2 regions of the Rossellomorea sp. DUT-2 genome follow, and region 1 is predicted to be linked to the other one. Evidence: a T-box and tRNA genes for the amino acid it is inferred to sense, from the RefSeq annotation. Region 1 holds a T-box; the other holds one or more tRNA genes.
The links. A T-box is a leader RNA that pairs with one kind of tRNA and senses whether it is charged. The one in region 1 lies ahead of thrS (threonine--tRNA ligase), so its partner is inferred to be a tRNA-Thr.

Region 1 (7,613 bases):
TGGTGCTCTATTAGAGGTCCGTCCCTCACTTTTAGCAGGTATTTTGAAGGTGAAAATAGAATATATAAGTTATACAAGCCGGTTTTTGTGGGCTTTGATGGATTGGTTTGGTGTATGTTACATAGATCATTTTGGTTCCAATGAGATGAGTTCAGTAGTTGTCGCGGGATGTTAATCTTAGGAGGAGGAACGAGAATGATTGAAGGACAGGTAATAGATCAATTGCAGCAAGTGAAAATAAAGCATAAGAAGATTCCCCTAAAAGAGGTAGTGAAGAGAGCTTTCCTCATTACCATCGGGGCGATGATCATGGCGGTTGGGCTTGAAATATTCCTAGTCCCGAACCAGGTCATTGACGGAGGAATCGTTGGCGTCTCGATTATGCTCTCCCATATTACAGGCGTTAAACTTGGTCTTTTCATCTTTATTCTCAACATCCCCTTTTTCTTCATCGGATATAAACAAATCGGAAAAACCTTCGCATTCTCAACATTATATGGAATTATCATATTATCGATTTCAACGACATTTCTTCATCCGGTAGCTGCCTTCACACAAGATATTCTGCTGGCTTCTTTATTCGGCGGCATCGTTCTCGGAATAGGAGTGGGTATGGTCATTCGTTACGGTGGATCTCTGGATGGTACGGAAATCCTTGCTATTTTATCAAGTAAAAAGCTGCCCTTCTCTGTTGGTGAAATCATAATGTTCATCAATCTGTTTATTCTGGCTTCCGCCGGATTTGTGTTTAGCTGGGATAGAGCCATGTATTCACTTCTGGCCTATTATGTAGCATTTAAAATGATTGATATTACTATTAAAGGACTGGATGAATCCAAATCGGTTTGGATCATAAGTGAAAATTACAAGGAGATTGGTGATGCCCTCTTACACCGACTGGGGAGAGGAGTGACCTATTTGAAAGGAGAAGGGGCCTTTTCAGGAGACGACAAAAAAGTCATATTCTGTGTCATCACTCGTCTGGAGGAGGCGAAACTTAAAGATATCGTTGCAGAACATGATCCTTCCGCTTTTCTAGCCATTGCGGACATAGCAGAGGTAAGGGGCGGGAGGTTTAAGAAGAAAGACATTCATTAGTTGTAAGAGAGAAGTACAGTATAGGAAAGCTCTATACTGTACTTTTTATTGATTTGACCTTGAACATGATTTTTTAGGCTAATGATACAAATGATACATAGGAAGTGTTCTGTTCAGTAATTCCTTATTGTCGTCCCCTGTCGGTTATAGTATGATAAGCTAGATTATCACGAGGGGGGGAAAAGAGTGAAGAAAATCATGTTGCTTGTACTATTTTGCTCTTTTGGAATTTTCCAGCAGATAAACGATATTCAGGCTCATAGGGGAGAAGAGGTCATTCAGGATCAAGCTCAAATTGCCTATCTTGACGATGATTCTTTCTCTTTAACTTCTTCTTTAGTGACGAAGAAAATAGAAGATAAAAGCAAAATTCCTTTTAAAAGAATTCTGACTCTAATTCTTCCCACTCTTTCCAATGACGGACTATATTCCCATTATAGAGGGGATTCAACCGGGTTTGGGGTCATCGTGAAATATCACTCCAACTATCTTTAATGACTGTCATATTCACACACAGTATGATTAAACGATAGAGGAGAAATGATAAATGGACGTCATCATGTTAATAAAAGCATTCATATTGGGTATGGTCGAAGGGTTAACGGAGTTTGCTCCTGTATCTTCCACTGGCCATATGATTGTAGTAGACGATTTATGGATCCAATCGAAAGAAATACTGGGTAAATATCCGGCAAATACGTTCAAAGTTGTGATCCAAGTAGGCTCAATTTTAGCAGTTGTCATTGTATTTAGAGAGAGATTTAAAGATTTACTCGGATTTAATCACCGTACCGCAAGTAAATCATCCAATTTAAAATTAACTCACATACTGGTTGGATTAATACCCGCAGTGATTCTAGGCTTGTTATTTGAGGATTATATAGATGAGCACCTTTTTTCGCTTAATACAGTTCTGGCTGGTTTAACGATCGGTGCTTTCCTCATGATTGCAGCGGATTTGTTTCGTCCCAAAAGCGTCACAGTGGAAAACGTCGATGGGATAACACATAAAAAAGCGCTGGTGATCGGGCTTATTCAATGCTTATCATTATGGCCAGGTTTTTCGCGGTCAGGCTCCACCATATCTGGAGGAGTATTACTAGGATTGAGCTACCGGGCAGCATCAGATTTCACATTCATTATGGCGGTTCCCATCATGTTGGGAGCAAGTTCGCTTTCTCTTATGAAGAACTGGATGTATTTTACCCCTGAGTTTTTACCGTTTCTATTGGTTGGGTTCTTAAGTGCATTTCTATTTGCTTATCTGTCGATACACTTTTTCCTGAAGGTGATCAATAAAATCAAGCTAATTCCATTTGCGATTTATCGACTTGTCCTTGTTGCGATTATTCTTATTGTTTTTATTTAATCACTCTTGACAGTTAGAAAATACTACCATATAATTTCAATAACAAATTTATTCTGAATTGAATATACTATACGAAAGCTAAGATGAGGACATGAGTCTTTCCGCTTTTTCTTGATCAGAGAGCAGGGTCACCGGCTGAGAGCCCTGAAGAAAAGGAAATGATTTACCACCTCGGAGCTATTATGGTGAAATGTCAGTATCCATAATCGGGAAAACCGTTATCTTACTTAAGCGAAGAGTAATATTTTACACTTCTGAATTAGGGTGGAACCACGACCGCACTCGTCCCTTGGTTAGGGATGGGTGCGGTCTTTTTATTAATTGAATAAAAAAGTGATGAAGAGGACACGAATCATTTGCTGTTTTTCTTACCAGAGAACAGGGTCACGTGGCTGAGAGCCCTGAAGAAAAAGAAATGATTTACCACCTTGGAGCTATTATGGTGAAATGTCAGTATCCATAATCGGGAAAACCGTTATCAACTTTGAGCGGAGGGCTTTTGTTTAGCACTTCGGAAATAGGGTGGTACCACGACCGCATTCGTCCCTTGACAGGGATGAATGCGGTTTTTTCTATATAAAAAATGATTGGGAGGAAACAAAATGTCAATTCAATCTGAAGTGGAAAAACGAAATCACAGGAAACTAGGTCAGGAGCTGGAGTTATTTGTATCGATGGAGGAGGCACCCGGGATGCCTTTTTATCTACCGAAAGGAATGCTATTAAGAAATGAGTTAGAAGACTTTTGGAAGAAAGAACATCGGAAAGCAGGATACCAGGAGATTAGGACTCCCATCATGATGAAGCAGGAGCTATGGGAAAAGTCGGGCCACTGGGATCATTACCATGAGAATATGTATTTCTCAGAGGTAGATGATCAGAAATATGCGATAAAGCCAATGAGTTGCCCAGGGGCAGTCTTGATCTATAAAAGCAAGAGAAGAAGTTATCGGGAGTTACCCCTTCGTTACGGTGAACTAGGTTTAGTTCATCGACATGAGCTATCGGGTTCATTAAGTGGATTACTGAGAGTCCGTTCCTTCACACAGGATGATGCTCATCTATTTGTAAGGGAAGACCAGATTCGATCGGAGCTTCATAAAGTATTGGATATTATCGATCTTTTCTATAGCAAATTCGGGTTTGACTATAAGGTCGAGCTTTCTACCCGCCCGGAAGATTTTATGGGCTCCGTTGAAATATGGGATAAAGCTGAAGAAGATCTGGAAGGTGTATTGAAAGAGAGAGGCGTCGATTATCGAATCAATAAAGGAGACGGTGCTTTCTACGGGCCGAAAATAGACTTTCATATATTGGACGTTCTTGGTCGAAGCTGGCAATGTGGTACGGTTCAACTTGATTTCCAAATGCCTGAAAAATTCGGTTGTGAATATATTGATGAAGACAATGGAGCAGTCAGACCGATTATGATTCACCGAGCCATTTACGGTTCGATTGAACGCTTTATGGCAATCATCATTGAACATTTCGGAGGAGATTTTCCACTTTGGTTAGCTCCCCACCAGATCAAAATCCTTCCGATTTCAGACGCACACTTCCAATATGCTCAAAGTGTGAAGTCTCAATTAGAAAGAGAAGGGTTTAGGGTAGATGTCGATGATCGCGTAGAAAAAGTCGGTCTGAAAATCAGGGAAGCAGAGATGCAAAAAGTTCCTTATATGATGGTAATAGGAGACAAGGAGGTCGAGAGTGATACTATTTCGTTACGGAAGAGGAAGGAAGGAAACGTAGGTATGGTGAAGATAAAAGAAGTTATGTTGAAATTACAAGAAGAGGTAAATGACTTGGGTAGTAGGGCGAACTAAATAAAAAAATTCACTTGAACATTTCCTTTATTTTCTATACAATTAGAGAAGGAAAATTCTGAATAGTGAGAGAGGGGGAGAAGGAATGTTAATCAATCAACAATCATATATCAGCATTTCTTCTCCTATAAAAAGAACTAAAAGGGTATTCATTCCCTTTTTAGTTCTTTTTTTATGTCCAGGGGAGGAATATAGATGAGATACAAGCGTGTATTAATTAAATTAAGTGGTGGAGCGCTGGCGGATAAGGAAGGAAATAATTTTGGGACTGAAGAGCTTGATCACATTGCAGGCGAAATCATGTCGATCGTCAATATGGGGATTGAAGTTTCCTTAGTTGTGGGTGGCGGCAATATTTTTCGGGGAAGCTTGGCAGATACATGGGGAATAGAGAGGGTAGAAGCGGATAGTATTGGAACTCTCGGAACCATCATCAACAGTCTGATGCTTAGAGGTGTGTTGAAAAGTAAGACTGACAAAGAAGTTCGAGTGATGACTTCTATCCCTGTTTCAACGGTTGCCGAACCGTATATTCGTCTTCGCGCCGTTCACCATCTTGACAAAGGATACATTGTTATTTTCGGGGGTGGAAACGGTCAACCCTTCGTAACGACGGATTATCCAAGCGTTCAGCGAGCCATCGAAACGAATAGTGAGGCCATCCTGGTAGCGAAGCAGGGGGTCGATGGTGTTTTTACGAGTGACCCTAAACGAAATAAAAACGCGAAGATGTATCACAATTTAAATTATGATGACGTTGTAACGAATAATATTAAAGTCATGGATCAATCAGCTCTGCTGTTAGCAAGAGACTATAAACTCCCTGTACACATTTTTAACTTCGACCAGGCAGGAATCATGGAGAAAATATGCTCTGGTCAGAAGCAGGGAACGCTGATAAATCATGAAGAGACGAGATTTTGAGAAGATGAATATAACTATGATTTTATGAATATGAGTGATCGGATTGGTTGCAATAGGAAAGGTGAAAAATAATGGAGATCAAGATTCATCACAAATTTGATTCGAATATGCTGGATGAGATATGTGAAGTGTACCAGTCAGCAGGATGGTTGAAGCACTCAAATGAAGTAATCACCAAGGTTTTTCAAAGAAGTGACATTGTAACTTTGGCTATTAGTGATGGAAGGGTCATTGGAGTTGGAAGAGCTTTAACGGATGGAGTGTTCAATGCCGCGATTTATGATGTGGTCGTTCACTTAGAGTATCAAAAAGATGGAATCGGCAGTCTCATCTTGAGTGACCTATTAGAGCAGTTAAAAGATGTTTCCTGCGTTCAGTTAATCTCGACAACCGGTAATGAAGAGTTTTATAGAAAACATGGTATGAAGAAACTGAAATCGGGTATGGCAAGATATTTGAGCTCAAGTTTGACGGAAGAGTATTTGGAATAAGGTACAATGAACAAAAGAGACAGCCCCTTGGGACCGTCTCTTTTGCTTACACCATTTCCTTATACAGTTTTTCACACTGAATGGCCAAATCAAAGTCCGAATCCGTCAGACCATTTTCACTCCAAGAGGTTAACTCTACAATAACCAATTTGTATTGAATCGTTATAAAAGGATGGTGATTCACTTCCTCGGCTGCCTCTGCCAGTTTGTTAACAAACCGTATTCCTTCAAGGTAATCCTTGAATCGATAGCGCCGTTCAATCCATTTCTCTTCTATTAAACGCCATTTCTCAAGAGTTTCAAGATTTTGAGCAATGGCAGCTTCACTTAACTTCTTCATACTGTAACTCCTTTCCTACCAAAAATGACATCAAGACCATTTTGAATAAGACGTGCAAACCGATCCTGCTTACTTAAAACGTATAAGTCTTTCAGAAGATCTTCCTTTAACTGAGATTCAGGCTCGTGAATCTGCAGAAGTTCAATGATTTCAAGTCTAAGCAGCCACTCTTCAGGGAAATCCTCTTTAAGTCTTCCTACTATACTATGAGTAAGATCTGTGGAAAAGGATACTTCTCTCAGTTCTCTGACCTCTCTGAAGAGGCTGTCTAAGGGTGTAAGATCAGCAGATCCCACATTCTCTTCTTCGATAAGAGGAGTGTCGCCGAAGAAAGCATCATAGTCTGCCGCATGTGGCCGCGCTGAAACGACCTCACTGCCTACTGCCAAATCGTATGTCCCCCACGAAGGGTGGAATAAAATTTCTTCACCCAAAGTCACCAAGCATTCATCAATGGATATGAGGACAAGACGGTGATGATGAAAGACGAGATTCGTCACATGTCCAGACACTTCAATTCCACCATCAAATGTCATTTGCATCATTTTGTTCGTCTCGATGCCCATCTTCTTTAAATCCGTTTTGGTCTGGTTCTCAAGGATGGTGCCATCTTGAAGGATACCTATAGGAGCACCAAAGCCTTCTGCATGATTATCTGTCCCATGATGATCCAGTTGTTCGTTTTGGATGGAAAGTGAAGTAGGCCCAACGGTTTTGACGTAGATTGCTTCACCTCGCTCATTTTTTATTGCTTCTTTGAAAGTACCGGTGATTTGTAAACCCGAATTATATTCGATATGAGCAAGTTGGTTAGACCGAATCGCTTTATCAATCGCTTCAGTTCCACCTTTACGAAAAGCCATGGTCTCACCGAATCTTTCTACTTCTTCAATGAGTTGTTCGAAACTTTCACAAACAAACAATTGAGTTTGCATGGAGGTAACATCATAGCTGGTTAGAGTGGCTTCTTCGATTGTGAACGGTCGTTTGATCACTTTACTTGATAAGCAGTGTTTGCTTTCTCCAACCGATGACAGCAGTCCTGCACCGAAGATTTTCGGTTGATGAAGATCCCCGATTAAACCGAATTCCACTGTCCACCAAAAGATTCGCGAAATTTGTTCTGCTTCAGAAAGACCTGAAACAGCCTCTTGCTTTTCAATTAACGCCTGCTTTGCTCCTTCAATTTCTTCCAATGTGGAGCTTGGATCCTCCATCACAATGGATAAATGCCTGGTTGCCTCAAAAGCTTCGTGTTCTTCTTCAGTGGCAAAAGCGTTCGCTCCGATATTGCCGATGATCTTTACAAATCGGGAATAGGTTTCATCAAACAGAATGGGAGCGTGTCCGGCTGCTTCATGCAATATATCAGGAGCAGGGGTATATTCAATATTCGATTTTTGACGAATATCCGTTGCTATTGGGAGAATACCGTGAGCTTGAAAATCAAAGAACGCTGTACCAGGGATCAAACCGTCTACAATCGCTGCCCTCCAGCCAATTTTCGCTAAGTGTCGGTTCATATCACTGACCTTAGGAATTTCGTGTATGTTAATACCGGAAGC
Region 2 (7,613 bases), on a different contig from region 1:
GTCTTGTTTTGTTCAGTTTTCAAGGTTCAATGAGTAAGTGCTTCTCTCGAAGCGACCCTTACTATGTTACACGATCAATCATTTGATGTCAATAACTTTTTTTGAAATTGTTATGATCAAGTTCATCGTGTTTTGTTAGCCGTTTGTGGCAACAAATAATACTTTACCAGTTAACTTCGCAGAAGTCAACTTCTTTTTAAAACTTCCTCAAAAAAAATATTGAGAACCTCTCCACCTTCTATAATGAAGAAAATGGCTCCGCAGGCAAGATTCGAACTTGCGACCGATCGGTTAACAGCCGATAGCTCTACCACTGAGCTACTGCGGAATAATGAAATGGTGGGCCTAAGTGGACTCGAACCACCGACCTCACGCTTATCAGGCGTGCGCTCTAACCAGCTGAGCTATAGGCCCATTAAAAAATTGGAGCGGGTGAAGGGAATCGAACCCTCATCATCAGCTTGGAAGGCTGAGGTTTTACCACTAAACTACACCCGCATGAAGAATTGGAGGCGGCAACCGGATTTGAACCGGTGATAAAGGTTTTGCAGACCTCTGCCTTACCACTTGGCTATGCCGCCGTTGGCTGGGCTAGCTGGATTCGAACCAACGCATGTCGCAGTCAAAGTGCGATGCCTTACCGCTTGGCTATAGCCCAATATAAAGGGCGACTGATGGGAATCGAACCCACGAATGCCTGAACCACAATCAGGTGCGTTAACCACTTCGCCACAATCGCCATGCTTAACATATCTTTGGCAGGGGCAGTAGGAATCGAACCCACACCAAAGGTTTTGGAGACCTTCGTTCTACCGTTAAACTATGCCCCTATATAATAGAGAGTTTTGTTAAAAATGGTGGAGGGGGGCAGATTCGAACTGCCGAACCCGAAGGAGCGGATTTACAGTCCGCCGCGTTTAGCCACTTCGCTACCCCTCCAAATAAAATAAATACTTAAAGATTCTTAAGTATAAATGGTGGCTCAGGACGGAATCGAACCGCCGACACATGGATTTTCAGTCCATTGCTCTACCAACTGAGCTACTGAGCCATATTATATAGAAGATTAAATTTTCAAATGATCAACTTCCCTATTACTAAGTAATTGAAAATGGCGGTCCGGACGGGACTCGAACCCGCGACCTCCTGCGTGACAGGCAGGCATTCTAACCAACTGAACTACCGGACCAGAGTTTTTTGACGATAGTCAAAATAACTTTCATTATTTGCGCAAGCAAAATAGATTTCATTACCTTGACGACAGTCAAAATAACTATCCATGCGTGACTCTTCAAGGGATATCCTATCCTAAGTCAAAATGGTATTGCGGGGACAGGATTTGAACCTGCGACCTTCGGGTTATGAGCCCGACGAGCTACCGAACTGCTCCACCCCGCGACGATATAAGTATGAAATTTCCCACGAAAGGAATTATGGAGGAGGAAGGGGGATTCGAACCCCCGCGGGCTGTTACACCCCTGTCGGTTTTCAAGACCGATCCCTTCAGCCGGACTTGGGTATTCCTCCCTGTATAATGGACCCTGTAGGACTCGAACCTACGACCGGACGGTTATGAGCCGTCTGCTCTAACCAACTGAGCTAAGGGTCCTTATAATCGTGCGTCATGTATTTAGTAATAGCGGCGGAGGGGATCGAACCCCCGACCTCACGGGTATGAACCGTACGCTCTAGCCAGCTGAGCTACACCGCCACGAAACGTTTACTATTCAATCTGAATCTTGATTAAGTAAGATTCAATGAAGTTTATTTACTTTCGTAAAAAACTTGGTGGAGCCTAGCGGGATCGAACCGCTGACCTCCTGCGTGCAAAGCAGGCGCTCTCCCAGCTGAGCTAAGGCCCCAAAAGAAGTGGTCGGGAAGACAGGATTCGAACCTGCGACCCCTTGGTCCCAAACCAAGTGCTCTACCAAGCTGAGCTACTTCCCGATATATGGCGCGCCCGAGAGGAGTCGAACCCCTAACCTTTTGATCCGTAGTCAAACGCTCTATCCAATTGAGCTACGGGCGCTAAACAATTCATTTTATAAGAAACAATGGTGCCGAGGACCGGAATCGAACCGGTACGGTAGTCACCTACCGCAGGATTTTAAGTCCTGTGCGTCTGCCAGTTCCGCCACCCCGGCTAGTTTGGAGCGGAAGACGGGATTCGAACCCGCGACCCCCACCTTGGCAAGGTGGTGTTCTACCACTGAACTACTTCCGCGAAATATAATGGTGCGGGTGAAGGGACTTGAACCCCCACGCCTTGCGGCGCCAGATCCTAAGTCTGGTGCGTCTGCCAATTCCGCCACACCCGCATCTATGATTGATATTTTGCTTCCACAAAAATCAATGGTGAGCCATGAAGGATTCGAACCTTCGACCCTCTGATTAAAAGTCAGATGCTCTACCAACTGAGCTAATGGCTCACAATATAAAAATGAAACAAAATAAAAAACAATGGTGCCGGCAAGAGGACTTGAACCCCCAACCTACTGATTACAAGTCAGTTGCTCTACCAGTTGAGCTACACCGGCATATTGATTATAAAAAATGGTGGAGGATGACGGGATCGAACCGCCGACCCTCTGCTTGTAAGGCAGATGCTCTCCCAGCTGAGCTAATCCTCCAAATTGGTGACCCATACGGGATTCGAACCCGTGTTACCGCCGTGAAAGGGCGGTGTCTTAACCACTTGACCAATGGGCCATATTTTTAAAGCGTCCCACTTAAGGACATGTATAACTATATCAATTAATTTCGCAGAAGTCAACTTCTAAATAACTAAAAAACGAAAAATTTTTTCGACTTACTCACCTTAACATTTTTGTGAGCCGAAAAAGAATATACCACATTTTCAAATCTTATATCAATAGTAAATTCAATAATCCTTCCATAATGGTGTTGTTTTTCTAATTCTTTTAAATAACTACAGGATCTTCCTGCTCTTCCCATATTGAAGAATTCAGTAAAGTATCACTGCATCGTCAAATATAAACTATTTGCAAACGAGATTAACCCCCACCCCTCTATTCTTCTTCATTAATTAATAGAATCAATTCCGGTTTTCAAATTTAACTTTGAACGCACCCAATAATTTCATAAAAGAGGTCCGTCCCTCATCGCTTTAATGCGATGAGGGACGGACCTCTTTTCGGGTTTAAGCTTGTTTACACATTGTCATTAGGAGTTGAATACGATAGTAATAGATTAAGAATGGGGTGATGGATTCATGGAGCTTCCAACGATTTTGTGTGGGCCGATTGTTCGTCGGGTGGAACCTGCACAAGCTTTTATTTGGATTGCATTGAGCAAGCCATATGATATTAAAGCGGAGTTATTCAAGATAAAACAGGGTAACGAATCACAATGTTTTGACTATATGAGCATAGCCTGTGAAACTAAGACGAAAACGGTACAAGCCGGAAGGAATTTATATATAAGTTTAATTAACATATCTCCACAAGCCGGATCTTTCCCTACAAATAAATTACTGGGATACAATTTATTGTTTGAAAATAGTGTGGAAACACTGGACCTCGGCAGCTTTGACTTACTTTCCCCCACTCATCCACACTCGATTGTCTACGAAAATCTCGCATACCCAACCTTTTATATGAACGAAGGAAATACATCGAATATTCTATACGGATCCTGTCGAAAGCTGCACGGTGTTGGAACAGATGTATTGGTTCAAGCGGATAAAACCATTGCGTCAACTTTCAATAATGCCGATAGACCATCCTCTCTATTTTTAATGGGAGATCAAATATATGCCGATGATGTAGCAGATCCCCTATTTAAGATCATCACAAGGTTCGGTAAAGAACTGGTGGGACAAGAAGAAGACCTTGGTTCCATTGAACCACGCTTAAAAGAAGGTTCTTTTAAGCAGGGAATTAAGCAGATCAATGGCAGGCAATATATTACGGAACACTTTTGCAAATTCACTTCCAGAAAAGCTGCAAATCATCTGTTAAGCTTCAGTGACTATGCAGCCATGTATATTTTGTCTTGGAGTCCCTCATTATGGGAACTCGCACATAAGGAAGGGATGTTAGAAACCTTTCAAGCAGCAGTGGATAAGAATGAAGTCTATTTTGCTTTTAAGGATTGTCAAAGCAAAGAGCATAAAACGGAATGTCACCAGCTTGAAGAGCGCTATCAAAAGCAGATGAGAGAACTGGCTAAAGTGGAGGAAGCTTTGTATTCTGTCAGAAGAGTATTGGCCAATACACCGACCTATATGATGTTTGATGACCACGATATAACAGATGATTGGAATTTGACACAGGATTGGAAAACGAGCGTTTGGAACGCTCCTTTAGGGAGACATGTCATTAGTAACGGCTTGGTATCTTATTGGCTTTTTCAAGGCTGGGGCAATGAACCGGATACGTTTACCCATTTCGGTCAAACCATGCAAACCTACTTTGACTCTTTTCACCCTGGGTCACTTCCCCACTCCAACTGGGTACATTCTCTATGGAACTATGATTCTTGGCATTATACTGCTCCCACTGCACCAAAGGCCGTATTTCTTGATACAAGAACCCAGCGTGGTTATGTAAATAAACCCAAGCCTGTGAAAGTTGGAAAACGGATAGATGAGGAAAGATATAGTCCAAACCTTATTGATCAGGAGGGATGGAACGGGGTTTCAATTAAACTGACCGCGTCTGGTTGGAATGAAGGTGAGCCCTTAATCCTTGTATCCCCTGCCCCTCTTTATGGAATCGGATTAATTGAAAACTTTCTACATGACTACATGCTTCCACTCAGGACGTATGGTTTACCTGTGCAGAGCGATTTTGATTTAGAAGCATGGAAATACAATGGGAAAGGCTTTAGCAACTTCCTTCATCAGGTATCAGCTTGGAACCCAAGTGACTGCATCATCTTATCTGGAGATGTGCATTCGGCTTCGTCCGTCACATCTGATATTACGTTTCGAGATGGCCGAACCCTTACGATTCATCAGTTTACAAGCAGCCCGATCAAGAATATGAGCTACACAGGGTTTTGGGGCGCCATCATGAAATTCATCATTGGCTTGAATGCCAAACAAAGGACCGACCAGACAATCTACCGCTACTGTAATCACCAGTTTGATTTATTTCGGGAGGAACAGGAAAGCAGCGTTCTTTCTGACTATGTGTGGAAGGAAAGTATTCGTTACAAGCGTATAAACGATACTTCGATTATTGAAACCAATAATAATATCGAATTGTTCATATACGGAGGGACTGGTCCTTTGTCCAGGGTCATCACATAGGGACAAAACGCCTCTCCACTTGTCCGGTCGACTAAATCACTCTCTTCTTTTTGGCTATCAAGCTACTACAAAATAGAAGAGAAAGTACATAGCCATTTGCCCTTATGTGAATGAGACGTTTTAGCCATCTCCGCCCTTTAGTTCAGATAATCTCCATTAGCCAATAACCATGCATCATACAGGTAATACTATAAGAGACTGCCGCAATGACTGAAACACTGAGTAAAACATTGGAAGACCTTTTATCCAGATTGAGTTTGTATAAAAGAATAAGTAAGGATAGAGAAAGTACACATTTCAATAGTAGAAATAACCAGGGACTGGTGAAGTAAAGATTATTCATAAGAGGATTGGCTTCTGTGATGTAATCGAAATGTAAGCCATACATGGTCAGAGATGCATCTAGGAGGTTTAGAATTGCGATGTAAAGAAGTAGTTGCCTCATGGAATGGATTCCCCTGTTCATCATACAAGTTATTTTTGTTCTTTTTTAAGAACTGATAAATCTATTATATTACAGAGAACCGATTATTACGAGGTAATAAATACGTTATAAAGAACTTCAATGGTTAAGATTTTAAAATAACCATCGTGTCGATGTTCCCTTCCGTTGCTAAGGTATTTTCAATATTAAACAAACGTTTATTAAGTTGATTATGTGCCATTACTTATAAAGATTCAGCAATCAATCATACGTTTGTTTAAAATGACACTGGCTAGCTTCTTCTTTCTGCAATACTTTACCTCTTTTTTAATAGGCTCAATCCTAAACAAAACCCCAACCCTTTTTCTCAGGGTTGAGGTTGTTTGTTTTTATCCAGTTCTATAATACTATCGCTTCTTTTTCTTCCCCTTCTCATCCACCTTAATCACAACAGTAGTCAAAGGATCCAAAGTCAAAGTATCTTTCTTCAATGTAAATCCGGACTTCTTGGAAACAGGCTTCGTCCCCGCTTCGTCGTTGTCTACTACAACCTTCCCTTTAGAGAAGTCATAGTCACCCACCGATAGAGTACGTGCTTCGCTATCCGCATTGACGAATACGTAGTACTCACCAGTATCATCCGTGGATACATTCTTGTAAGCCAGCATCAAGTCTGTATCCTGGATTTCTGGCAAATCAAGCAGTGATACATTCTGGTCAACCAGCTCCTGCTCACCTAAACGGAAAGCATTCGTTGATCTTCTAAGCTTAATCAAACCTTCTGTATATTCTCTCGTCGTTGTATTAACTTCATATTTCTTTTTGTTCGTTGCTTTTTCCCAATCAAATTTGTTGATGGCGTCGGATGAGTCGTATGAGTCGTGGATGAAGTATCCAAATGGGTTGCCCTCTTCATCTTCCAGCTCATGATATTTCTGTTCCGGTACGCCTTCTCCCAGCCATTGCTTCGTTCTTCCGTATTCCTGACCCGCGTGGATGAAAGCCGTCCCTTGTGAGGTTAGGATCATGGAGTTACCAAGGCGAATACGCTTGTGGATCTCCAGGTTGTTTTCGGGAATGGCCGGGTCCTTTTTGATCGATTGGGCAATGACATCGTATAACGGCAGGTTGTCATGCGCTGCGATGTATTGGACCATGTCCCCCGGGTCGTCGTCTGCCGTGTTGCCCGGCTGTCCTTTGATGTTGTTAAAAATCGTGTTGATGTCGCGAGCGCCACCTGTCAGGAATCGCGGCTCGCCTTCTGAACCGAAACCGGATTTCAATTCATTGCGGATTTCGTCCGAAAAAACTCCTACGTCATCAGTTTTGTCCATCCAATCCTGGTCGGCACCCATTCCTTCAAGGGAAGGATCAGATAAGTGGCCGGCGAATGTTCTCCAGCCTTCACCGATGAACAGTGCGTCCGGATTGATTTCAGCCGCTGCATCATAGGCTTTTTGAATGGATGGATAGGTTGCGTCGCCCATCATATCGAATCTCATGCCATCGATCTTGTATTCGTCGAACCAGTATTTCACTGAGTCGACCATCAGCTTTTCAGCCATTGTATGGTTGGTCGCTAGGTTGTTCCCGAATCCTCCAAGGAAGTTCCCTTTGTCATCCTGGAACGCGTAGTAATTTGGCACGATATCGTTCAGTGTGCTTGTTTTAGCCATATGCGTGTAAACGACGTCAAGCACGACACCCATACCCTTATCATGAATCGCGTCGATCAAACGTTTCGTTTCTTCGATTCGTAATTGCGGATCAGTGGCATCCTGTGAATACGCACCATCCGGGGAGAAGTAGCTGTGAGGATCGTAACCCCAGTTGTATTCATTGCCACCCGCTGAATACTCAAGCTCACGTTCGCCCATATTCGTTTCATCACCGTAGTACCACGCCATGATCGGC

Region 2: it encodes a tRNA-Thr, which carries the amino acid that the T-box ahead of thrS (threonine--tRNA ligase) is inferred to sense. The anticodon was not compared.

What each region holds. Positions count from the first base shown of each region.
Region 1 covers NZ_JBQPEO010000001.1:809,101-816,713, forward strand. The annotation lists gene ACOSV2_RS04040 (YitT family protein) at 196-1,098, shown strand; gene ACOSV2_RS04045 (hypothetical protein) at 1,285-1,593, shown strand; gene ACOSV2_RS04050 (undecaprenyl-diphosphate phosphatase) at 1,646-2,467, shown strand; T-box leader at 2,539-2,760, shown strand; T-box leader at 2,795-3,018, shown strand; gene thrS (threonine--tRNA ligase) at 3,070-4,293, shown strand; gene pyrH (UMP kinase) at 4,489-5,217, shown strand; gene ACOSV2_RS04065 (GNAT family N-acetyltransferase) at 5,289-5,708, shown strand; gene ACOSV2_RS04070 (4a-hydroxytetrahydrobiopterin dehydratase) at 5,755-6,048, opposite strand; gene ACOSV2_RS04075 (aromatic amino acid hydroxylase) at 6,045-7,613, opposite strand, start outside.
Region 2 covers NZ_JBQPEO010000005.1:312,387-319,999, reverse strand. The annotation lists tRNA gene ACOSV2_RS19495 (tRNA-Asn) at 254-328, opposite strand; tRNA gene ACOSV2_RS19490 (tRNA-Ile) at 338-414, opposite strand; tRNA gene ACOSV2_RS19485 (tRNA-Gly) at 425-498, opposite strand; tRNA gene ACOSV2_RS19480 (tRNA-Cys) at 508-581, opposite strand; tRNA gene ACOSV2_RS19475 (tRNA-Gln) at 584-658, opposite strand; tRNA gene ACOSV2_RS19470 (tRNA-His) at 667-739, opposite strand; tRNA gene ACOSV2_RS19465 (tRNA-Trp) at 757-830, opposite strand; tRNA gene ACOSV2_RS19460 (tRNA-Tyr) at 856-939, opposite strand; tRNA gene ACOSV2_RS19455 (tRNA-Phe) at 976-1,051, opposite strand; tRNA gene ACOSV2_RS19450 (tRNA-Asp) at 1,113-1,189, opposite strand; tRNA gene ACOSV2_RS19445 (tRNA-Met) at 1,325-1,398, opposite strand; tRNA gene ACOSV2_RS19440 (tRNA-Ser) at 1,435-1,527, opposite strand; tRNA gene ACOSV2_RS19435 (tRNA-Ile) at 1,536-1,609, opposite strand; tRNA gene ACOSV2_RS19430 (tRNA-Met) at 1,638-1,711, opposite strand; tRNA gene ACOSV2_RS19425 (tRNA-Ala) at 1,787-1,862, opposite strand; tRNA gene ACOSV2_RS19420 (tRNA-Pro) at 1,871-1,947, opposite strand; tRNA gene ACOSV2_RS19415 (tRNA-Arg) at 1,953-2,029, opposite strand; tRNA gene ACOSV2_RS19410 (tRNA-Leu) at 2,056-2,144, opposite strand; tRNA gene ACOSV2_RS19405 (tRNA-Gly) at 2,150-2,224, opposite strand; tRNA gene ACOSV2_RS19400 (tRNA-Leu) at 2,234-2,318, opposite strand; tRNA gene ACOSV2_RS19395 (tRNA-Lys) at 2,354-2,429, opposite strand; tRNA gene ACOSV2_RS19390 (tRNA-Thr) at 2,462-2,537, opposite strand; tRNA gene ACOSV2_RS19385 (tRNA-Val) at 2,555-2,630, opposite strand; tRNA gene ACOSV2_RS19380 (tRNA-Glu) at 2,635-2,709, opposite strand; gene ACOSV2_RS19375 (hypothetical protein) at 3,233-5,275, shown strand; gene ACOSV2_RS19370 (DUF5658 family protein) at 5,418-5,720, opposite strand; gene ACOSV2_RS19365 (pullulanase) at 6,107-7,613, opposite strand, start outside.